Linked DNA regions of Funiculus sociatus GB2-C1. The protein of the gene in region 1 binds, or shares a complex with, the protein of each later gene. Links are inferred from orthologs where the notes say so. Each region holds a gene or a part of one and is shown on either strand. Other genes may lie near its edges.

Region 1 (5,026 bases):
AAGTTGCAGCAGAAAGCATTAGGAAATTTGGGAATTGCTTACGAAGATTCAGGTGACTACGCCAAAGCAATTGAACATCACGAGAAAAGTTTAGAGATTGCGCGATCGCTTGGTGACAGACGCAGCGAGGGAATTGCTCTGAATAATCTAGGACATACCCTATTTACCTCTGGCAAACTCCCACAAGCAGAAAAAAAACTCCGCGATGCAGTTGAAGTTCTGGAATCTCTGCGACCGGGATTAAATGATATCCACAATGTATCACTTTTTGATACGCAAGTTCTCACCTACAGCCTGCTGCAACAAATCCTCATCGCTCAGAAGAAAGAAGATTCAGCTTTAGAAATTTCTGAACGGGGACGCGCCCGTGCTTTTGTAGAGTTACTGCAACAGCGGTTATCTCCTGAATCATCGGCTCGATCTAAAACTAATTTAAACCCTCCCACAATCGCGCAAATCAAAAAAATTGCCAAAGAACAAAATGCCACGCTGATTGAATATTCAATTGTTCCTGAAAAAGATTTCAAAGTACAAGGTAAACTCAGAGGGAAGTCCTCTGAACTCTTTATTTGGGTAGTTCAGCCTACAGGTAAAGTGGCGTTTCGTTCAGTTGACCTTAAACAGCTACGGCGGCAAAAAAATTCGTTTGAAGATTTGCTTGCTAACAGCCGTATTTTACACGGCCCTAATCTTCGGCAAGGAGACGCTGCTAGAGAGAAACTTCATCAAGTGCTGATTCAGCCGATTGCTGAATTCCTGCCCAAAGATGCAAATTCCCACGTAATATTTATTCCGCAAGGCGAGCTTTTCCTGCTGCCTTTCCCGGCGCTAAAAGGCCCCAATGGCAAATACTTAGTCGAGCAACACACAATCCTAACAGCTCCATCTATTGAGGTGCTAGACTTAACGCGCCAGCAACAGCAACGTATAGAAACGTTGCATAGAACGTCTCAACATAGCAAAGATGTGCTAGTGGTGGGCAATCCGACAATGCCGACAATGCCCGCAAAACAGCCAGGGCAAACGCCTCAGCAACTAGACCCATTACCGGGTGCCGAACAGGAAGCACAGACGATTGCTAAACTTTTGAACACCACGGCGATTATTGGGGACAAGGCAACGAAGGTTAATATTGTGCCGCAGATGTCTAAGGCGCGGCTGATTCATCTAGCAACGCACGGATTACTTGATGATATTCAAGAATTAGGCGTTCCTGGCGCGATCGCTCTAGCTCCATCAAAGAATGATAATGGATTCCTCACTTCTGGAGAAATCTTTGACTTGAAGCTAAATGCTGAACTTGTGGTATTGAGTGCCTGTAATACGGGACGCGGTGAAATTACCGGAGATGGTGTCATCGGGCTATCGCGATCGCTGATTTCAGCAGGAGTACCCAGCGCGATCGTATCCTTGTGGGCGGTGCCTGATGAGCCGACTAACCTTCTAATGACAGAATTTTATCGAACTCTGCAAACAAACCCTAATAAAGCCCAAGCATTGCGAAGCGCAATGTTAGCAACGATGAAAGAGTATCCAGAACCGTTAGATTGGGCAGCATTTACCCTAATTGGGGAAGCCCAGTAGAAACAACGGTTAAAAAATAAAATATAAACAATTCCCCCATGTCATCTTGGCGAGAAATTAGGCAACAAGCATTGCAAAGAGATCACCGCACCTGCCAAGTTTGCGGCAAAGAACACAGCGGACAAGTTCATCACATTATCCCTAAAAGCAAAGGTGGAACTGATGACTTGTGTAATTTGATAACACTTTGCGGCAGATGTCACATGGTAATTAGTCCAGTTCACGAATGGCTGATAACAAAGCTTTGGAAAATTCCGGCTGAGGAAATTAGTGGAGTAAGCCAACAGGTGCAAAATCGGATCGACGAAATAATAGAGGCTAGGGAGCAAAAACTGGGATAGAAATCTGGGAGTGAGGTTTACCAGCCCTGCCAAATTGAGAGACACTGATAGGATCGAGAAGGATTCATAAATTTTAATACTTATCCACTCATGACTCTGGGCAACCTGCGCGACCTTTATCAACAGGTCATTCTCGAACACTACAAGAAGCCACGGCACAAAGGCAAAACTAATCCGGTGCATCGGTATCAGAAAGGACATAATCCTTCCTGTGGCGATACGATTGAGCTGACGTTGCATCTGAACGATGCAGGCAACGCCATAGAAGAAGTAAAGTTTGAAGGAGAAGGCTGCGCGATCGCTATGGCTTCTGCTGACTTGATGGCGGATGCCTTACGAGGAAAGAGTGTAGGCGAAGCGCTGGAAATGGTTGAACGCTTCCAAAACATGATGAAGGGGCAAGCTGAGTTTCCTAAAGAACAGCGAAAGCTAAACGTCATGCAAGGCGTTTCTCAGTTCCCAGTCAGAATCAAATGCGCTAACCTTACCTGGCATACTTTAAAAGCTGCCCTGGAATTGCCCAATGGCAATTCAGGGAATGGCTTTATCAGTAATGAAAAAGAAGACGCTTGATCTGCCATGATAACGACTGCTGCTTTTTTAAACTATGCCAAGTGGGCGGGTATCCTCACCCTAGCCTGCGGTGTCTTGGCAGGATTGGGGTTTATTTTGCAATGGGGTATCCGGTTTCGCCTCGTGGGTATCACTGGCTTTATGGGCGTACTGACTGGTGGTTTGTTTGCCTTGGGTTTGGTGCCGTTAACCCACGCGGTAGTTCCGGGTGCGGTGCGCTATAAGCTGGTTTATGACACTGGGGGCGCGCAGACAGTAATCAAGGTTCCCCCGGAAATTACCGAAACACAATTGGACGCAACCCTGCGTCAAGCCGCCGCCAACTTGTTTTCTTATGGTCGTTTAGGTCAGATAAACAACCAACTCACTATTCGCGCACGCACCGTCATCCACCCAGAAGCAGGAGTTTCTAAACCGCTTTACTTGGGTGAGGTGAAGCGGAGTCTCGTCACCCGCGATGATGACCAGTTGGCTATTAAAGTTTATCCGGAAAATATCGCCCAACTGCCAAAACCCAACGCTTGAGCGTTTGTCATTATGAAATCGAGGCGGTTGCTTCCAGTATCAGGAAGCAACCGCCTCCAGAAAATTCTATTTATTCGCTGTAAATTTTTTTCAGAAAAATCTTGAGAGATACCCCTATTTAGAATAAAATAGTTCGTTCTATGCCCAACCAATCTTTGCCAGATTTGTCTACTCAAACCGCTACTTCGTTGTTTTCACTCTGTGTGGCTCCCGGTCGGGTGCTGCGGGGTCAGAAAGCGCTCTCGCAAGCGGGAGAAGCGATCGCGTGTTTGGGGCATCGTCCCTTAATTGTGGGAGGCGATCGCACCCTTGCCGTCACACTGCCCCAATTGCAAGCCGTTCTAGAGCAATCAAGCTTTGCCACAGCATCTTATAGCCCAGATTGTAGCGAAGCCAGCTTGAGATCTCTGCGACAAGCAGCCACAGATTCTCAAGCCGATCTGATTATCGGCATCGGCGGCGGAAAAGCATTAGATACCGCCAAATTACTCGCTTATCAGTGCGGGTTGCCAGTAGTCACGATTCCTACCTCAGCAGCTACCTGCGCTGCTTGGACAGCCCTATCCAACGTTTATTCTGACACCGGAGCTTTTCTGTACGATGTCAGCCTCGACCGCTGTCCAGATTTGCTGGTGCTGGATTACGATTTGATTCAGACTGCGCCGCAACGCACCCTGGTAGCTGGTATTGGCGACGCTTTGGCAAAGTGGTACGAAGCTTCTGTGAGTAGTGGTCATTCTGAGCAAAGTTTGCTAATTGCCGCAGTCCAACAAGCGAGAGTCTTGCGGGATATCTTGTTTCAAAAGAGTGCGGCCGCTCTCCTTGAACCAGGTAGTGAAGTCTGGAGGGATGTTGTCGATGCCACAATTTTACTAGCTGGGGTAATTGGTGGATTGGGCGGCGCTCAGTGTCGTACAGTGGCGGCTCATGCAGTACACAATGGTTTGACTCACATCCCAGCAGCTCATGGTGCCATACATGGGGAAAAAGTCGCTTATGGTATTCTCGCACAGCTGCGTTTGGAAGAAATGGTACAAGGCAACCAATTAGCTGCTACAGCCAGACAACAGTTATTAAAGTTTTACGCTGAGATTGGACTTCCTCAAACTTTGGAGGATCTGGGTTTGGGTGACATCACTTTAGCTCAGTTGCGGCAAGCGGCTGAAATTGCCTGCGCTGCTAATTCTGATATCCATCGGCTACCCTTTAAGGTTGTGCCTGACGAACTGATGGCGGCAATGGTTTCTACGACAATTGGTCATTTGTCAATAGCTAATGGCTAATGGCTGGCGATTAATTAGCTATCTTTTAAAAATGTTTTGATTGAGTTACGAGGTGGCATTTCATGTTCCAATTCCTAATAAGGATTTAGAGCGCTGCCCCGCTGAAAATATACACCAGTTTACGGATAGGTCTGATGACGTTAGATTGGATTAGCCCAGCCGACAGGCTGCAAGCCCTGCCGCCCTATGTATTTGCCCGCCTGGATGAACTGAAAGCTAGGGCGCGGGAGCAGGGGTTGGATTTAATTGATTTGGGAATGGGGAATCCAGATGGGCCTGCGCCGCAGCCAGTGATAGAGGCAGCGATCGCAGCTTTGCACAACCCCGCAAATCACGGCTATCCCCCGTTTGAAGGTACTAGCAGTTTCCGTCGCGCTATCACTAACTGGTATCGTCGTCGTTATGATGTTGACCTCGATCCGGATAGCGAAGCTTTGCCGCTATTGGGTTCTAAGGAAGGGTTGACTCATTTGGCGCTTGCTTATATCAATCCGGGAGATTTGGTTTTAGTACCTTCTCCGGCTTATCCGGCTCATTTTCGGGGGCCAGCGATCGCAGGCGGCAAAATTCACCAGCTGATTTTAAAACCAGAAAATGACTGGGTAATCGATATCGGTGCGATTCCAGATTCTGTAGCAGAACAAGCTAAGATTCTCTATTTCAATTATCCCAGTAACCCCACTGGCGCAACAGCACCCCGTGAATTTTTCAAAGATATTG
Region 2 (4,818 bases), on another replicon or contig:
TCTCAAGTTTCCCACTACCCGCGATGAAGAGTGGCGTGTTACAGACATTTCACCTCTATTAAAGTTGTCTTTCCAAGCTGCGAAATCTGCGGACGTACCCCAGTCAGCAATTGAAGGATTAACTTTAGCAGAAGCAGCCGAAAGCCGTCTAGTTTTCGTTAACGGGGTTTATGCACCTGCGCTGTCATCTGTTGCCAATTTGCCAGATGGGATATTTGCCGGGAATTTAGCCCAACTGCCAATAACTTATCGCACTCGCATCGATAATTATTTCGCCCAGCAAAAGGGTTTTGATGAGGTATTCACCGCCCTGAATACGGCAGGCTTAACTGATGCTGCTGTAGTGTGGGTAGCGAAGAATGTGGTAGTAGAAACACCGATTCATTTGCTGTTTCTGTCTACTTTTAGCGATCGCCCTACTCTCTCTCAACCACGCTGTTTGGTCGTCGCTGAACCGAACTCTCAAGTAACTCTGATAGAAGATTATCTGCCAGTCGGCGACTGGTGTGCAGATAAAACTCATCCGTACTTAATCAATACGGTTACAGAGATTTGGGTAGAAGAAAATGCTGAAGTTCGCCACAACCGGATTCAACGAGATAGTGGCGCAGCGTTTCATATTGGCAAGAGTGCGATCGCGCAATCCCGCAACAGCCGCTACACTTGCAATTCAGTGAGTTTGGGTGGCAAAATATCCCGCCACAACTTAGAAATTTATCAGTTGGGCGAACAAACTGAAACTACCCTCAATGGTTTAACTATGATTTCTGGGGAACAGATTGGCGATACTCACAGCGCGATTATTCTCAACCATCCTCACAGCATAACTCGTCAATTACAAAAGTGTATTGTGGCTGATAAAGCTCATTCCGTATTTAACGGGAAAGTCTTTGTTGCCAAAGCAGCACAATTGACGGATGCCGGACAATTAAATCGTAACTTGCTGTTGTCCCCCAAAGCGAGAGTCGATACTAAACCCCAACTGGAAATCATTGCCGATAACGTGAAATGTACTCACGGGGCAACAGTAAGTCAGTTAGATGATGATGAAGTCTTTTACCTGCAAAGTCGCGGTTTAGACAAAGCGAGTGCTAACAACTTGTTAGTTGACGCTTTTGCTATAGAAATTATCAACCAAATTCCCATCGCTTCTTTGCAAACAAGCCTCTCTCAATGTGTTGCTTGTAGAACAGTCGAATAGTGTGGAATAGGTAAGAGGTAATGGGTAATGGAATTTTGAAGAAATAACTTTTACCAGTTACCAATTACCAATCATCAATTACCAATTACCAATTACCAATGACTCTCACCAAAGACAGAACACTAGCCGATAAAGTCCGTGCAGATTTCCCAATTCTGCACCAAGAAGTCAACGGCAAACCCCTAGTTTATCTAGACAATGCTGCCACATCCCAAAAACCTCTGGCGGTGCTAAACGCCATTCGGGATTACTATGAGCAGTACAATTCAAACGTACACCGGGGTGTTCACACACTTAGCGCTAAAGCTACAGACGCTTATGAAGGTGCTAGAGACAAAGTTGCTGCTTTCGTAAATGCAGCCTCGCGTCAGGAAATTATCTACACCCGCAACGCCAGCGAAGCGATTAACTTAATCGCTTACAGTTGGGGGATGAACAATTTGCAGCGAGGGGATGAAATCATCCTCTCCGTAATGGAACACCATAGCAATCTAATTCCTTGGCAGTTCGTAGCGCAAAGAACGGGCGCGGTGCTGAAGTTTGTAGAACTAACACCAGACGGAATGTTTGATTTAGAACACTTTAAATCTCTAATTTCCGACAAAACAAAACTGGTTAGCACTGTTTATGTTTCTAACACATTGGGATGTATTAACCCAGTTAAATCGATAACCGAAATCGCTCACAAATACGGTGCCAAAGTCTTAATTGACGCTTGCCAAGCTGCACCTCACATGGTGTTAAACGTGCAAGCGGTAGACTGCGATTGGCTAGTCGCCTCCGGTCACAAAATGTGCGCCCCGACTGGGATTGGCTTTCTCTACGGTAAGCTAGACTTACTGCGTTCCATGCCTCCCTTCTTAGGCGGTGGGGAGATGATTGCGGATGTGTTCCTCGACCATGCTACTTATGCAGATTTACCGCATAAGTTTGAAGCCGGAACGCCATCAATTGGGGAAGCGATCGCTCTCGGTGCTGCTGTAGATTATCTTAGTGGCATTGGTATGAAAAATATCCATACCTACGAAGCCGAATTAACAGCTTATCTCTTCCAACAGTTGCAGCAAATCCCAGAAATTAAAACCTATGGGCCACAACCCACCAGCACTGGAGAAGGTAGAGCTGCACTCGCTGCATTCACCGCTGGAGATGTCCACCCTCACGACTTATCCACCATCTTAGATCAAGCTGGCATCGCCATTCGCGCCGGACACCACTGCACCCAACCCTTACACCGTTACTTGAAAGTACAATCTACTGCACGGGCGAGTTTGTATTTCTACAACACCCGCGAAGAAATTGACGTTTTCATCGCATCTTTAAAAGAAGCTGTCGAATTTTTTGGCAGTATCTTCGGCTAAGTCAACTTAAGCCCTGGCGAATATAATTCGTGGCTACACAAACTAAGTCCGTGCAGGCGAACTTACAAAAACCCAAAGTTTTGAAACCTGCTTACGCAGGTTTTGTCTGGTGTAGCTGCGGTTTCAACCTCCCCTTCAAGTGTAATGCTAGAAAATTGAGTAATTCAAAGTATGATTACAACCTCTATTCCAGCAGAACAAAGAACCGTGCTACCCAGCATCAGCTGGGAAACTTTAGAAGCCTTGCTGATAGAAACAGGTGAGGATAGAGGCTGGCGGTTTGCTTATGACGGAAGCACTCTAGAACTTATGACCCCGCTTTTTGAACATGAAAACCCCAAAATTCAATTTGACCGCTTAATCTTTGCCTTAGCTGAAGAACTAGATATTGAAATAAAAAGCGCTGGTTCTACTACTTTGAAACGACAAATAGCCAATCGAGGCATAGAACCAGATAATTGTTACTATATCCAAAACGAACTAGCAGTCAGAGGTAAGCAAAAACTCGATTTAGAAACCGATCCGCCGCCAGATTTAGCAATTGAAATCGATATTACCAGCAGTTCTGTTAACAAGTTTGATATTTACTCAGCGCTGGGAGTCACTGAACTCTGGAGATATGACGGAGGAAATTTAAAATTTTATCAGCTAACAGAAGGAAAATATATTGAGTCTGAATTAAGCATTACCTTTTTCCTAGTATCGGTAAATGAAATCAGCAAGTTTATCGAGCAAAGTAAAACTGTGGGAGAAATTGCGCTGTTAAAATCATTTCGAGCTTGGGTGAGAGATAAAATAGCCACTAGATAGGGTGGGCAATGCCACCCCACTTGCTGAGGGGAGACCTAGTTATGCTTACGTCGATAGTGACCTTTAACGTAAGTTCCATCTTTGCGCTTGTAGCCTTTAACATAGTCTTTGTTGACAACATTACCCACAGCGTTCCAAGTTGCTTTAGTTACACCCCAAGCAATTTTTGCATTCTGTTCAGCTTTGCGACTCTGTTCTTCACTTTGATACTGTTCTTGTATGCGACGCTGCTTCTCTTGGCGACGCCACTCTTGAACGCGCTGTTCTTCTAGGCGACGCTGTTCCTCTCGGCGATGCTGTTCCTCTGCTTCTTTAGCTATATTTTCTTGTGCTTTTAAAAGAATAAAATTCGGTACTGTTGATATTGGTTGGTTCTGTTTTAGACCAAACATACCTGAAACCCACTTTGCTACATTAAATTTTGGTAAAGCTGTTTCAGATAACCAAAGTTTGACTGTCTTATCCCAACTACTACTGGCAAGCACTTGACCACCAGCACAAAATGCAATTGAACTAATTCCTGCTGAATGTCCAGAAATAGTAGAAACGAGTTCCCCATTTATCAAACGCCAAAGTTTGATTTTTTTGTCATCGCTACTACTAGCAAGGGTTTGACCATCAGGACTAATAGAAACAGACCAAACATTGCCTGAATGTCCTGAAAGTGTCTGGACTAATCTTCCAGTTTCTAGATGCCATATTTTTATGGTTTTATCATCACTGCCACTAACAAGTCCCTTTCCGTTACAAGTGAAAGCAATTGTACGAACAGCACTTGAATGTCCAGATAGCGTAAGTTTTTCTTGTCCATTCCTTAATGCCCATATTTTGATTGTATTGTCACAACTACTGCTAGCAATCAGTTTACCATCAGGGCTGATGGCAACGGACTGAATGTAATTAGAGTGTCCAGATAGAGTAGTCACTTCTTTACAACTTTCCAAACACCATACTTTAACAGTATTGTCATCACTACCACTTATAAGGAATTTTCCATCACAGCTAATGGCAACTGTTGTGACTGATTTAGAATGTCCGTGCAAAGTATGAATGGCTCTGGCAGTTCTTAAGTCCCATAGCTTTATAGTTTTATCGTCACTACCACTGGCAAGATTTCGTCCATCACGACTAAAAGTAACCGAACGAACAGCACTTGAATGTCCAGATAGAGTAAGTTTTTCTTGTCCAGTATTTAAATCCCATAATTTGATAGTATTGTCATCACTACCACTTGCTATAACCTGACTATCAGGGCTGGTTGCAACTGAGCGAACTCCCCCAAACCAACCTGAATGACCGTTAAATGCGTGTGCATAATACCATTGTTGAGTCATAATTTATCTACACCTATATTGTTGTTTCAATAAACACAAGCAAATATTAAATGATTACAAGATAGTAAGGCAATGTAGAAATTACGGATAAGGCACCCACAGTTTATTAATT

Evidence for each region. Proteins that work in one complex are often made in the same cells at the same time.
Region 2: the proteins of sufU (region 1) and NDI42_RS26220 are in contact, whole or in part, in a solved structure (PDB 5XT5), measured with the Bacillus subtilis proteins. The link is inferred for Funiculus sociatus GB2-C1 from one-to-one orthologs.

Annotation. Positions count from the first base shown.
Region 1 is NZ_JAMPKJ010000059.1:17,456-22,481, forward strand. Bases 904-3,756 are described here. They hold sufU (Fe-S cluster assembly sulfur transfer protein SufU), read left to right. Parts: upstream 904-2,015; coding sequence 2,016-2,498; downstream 2,499-3,756. Other genes in these bases: NDI42_RS22200 (CHAT domain-containing protein), read left to right, coding at 904-1,584; NDI42_RS22205 (HNH endonuclease), read left to right, coding at 1,623-1,925; NDI42_RS22215 (Ycf51 family protein), read left to right, coding at 2,505-3,023; NDI42_RS22220 (iron-containing alcohol dehydrogenase family protein), read left to right, coding at 3,164-3,756. In the rest of the region: more of NDI42_RS22200, read left to right, coding at 1-903; more of NDI42_RS22220, read left to right, coding at 3,757-4,306; NDI42_RS22225 (aspartate aminotransferase), read left to right, coding at 4,441-5,026. UniProt on the Bacillus subtilis protein: Part of the SUF-like system that mediates the biosynthesis of iron-sulfur (Fe-S) clusters. Acts as a sulfurtransferase and thus transfers sulfur from SufS to SufB.
Region 2 is NZ_JAMPKJ010000090.1:225-5,042, reverse strand. The notes cover bases 501-3,430. They hold NDI42_RS26220 (SufS family cysteine desulfurase), read left to right. Parts: upstream 501-1,299; coding sequence 1,300-2,562; downstream 2,563-3,430. Other genes in these bases: NDI42_RS26210 (WD40 repeat domain-containing protein), read right to left, coding at 3,408-3,430; NDI42_RS26215 (Uma2 family endonuclease), read left to right, coding at 2,734-3,372; sufD (Fe-S cluster assembly protein SufD), read left to right, coding at 501-1,201. Also shown: more of sufD, read left to right, coding at 1-500; more of NDI42_RS26210, read right to left, coding at 3,431-4,706. UniProt on the Bacillus subtilis protein: Type II cysteine desulfurase that acts as the initial step in the SUF-like Fe-S cluster assembly pathway.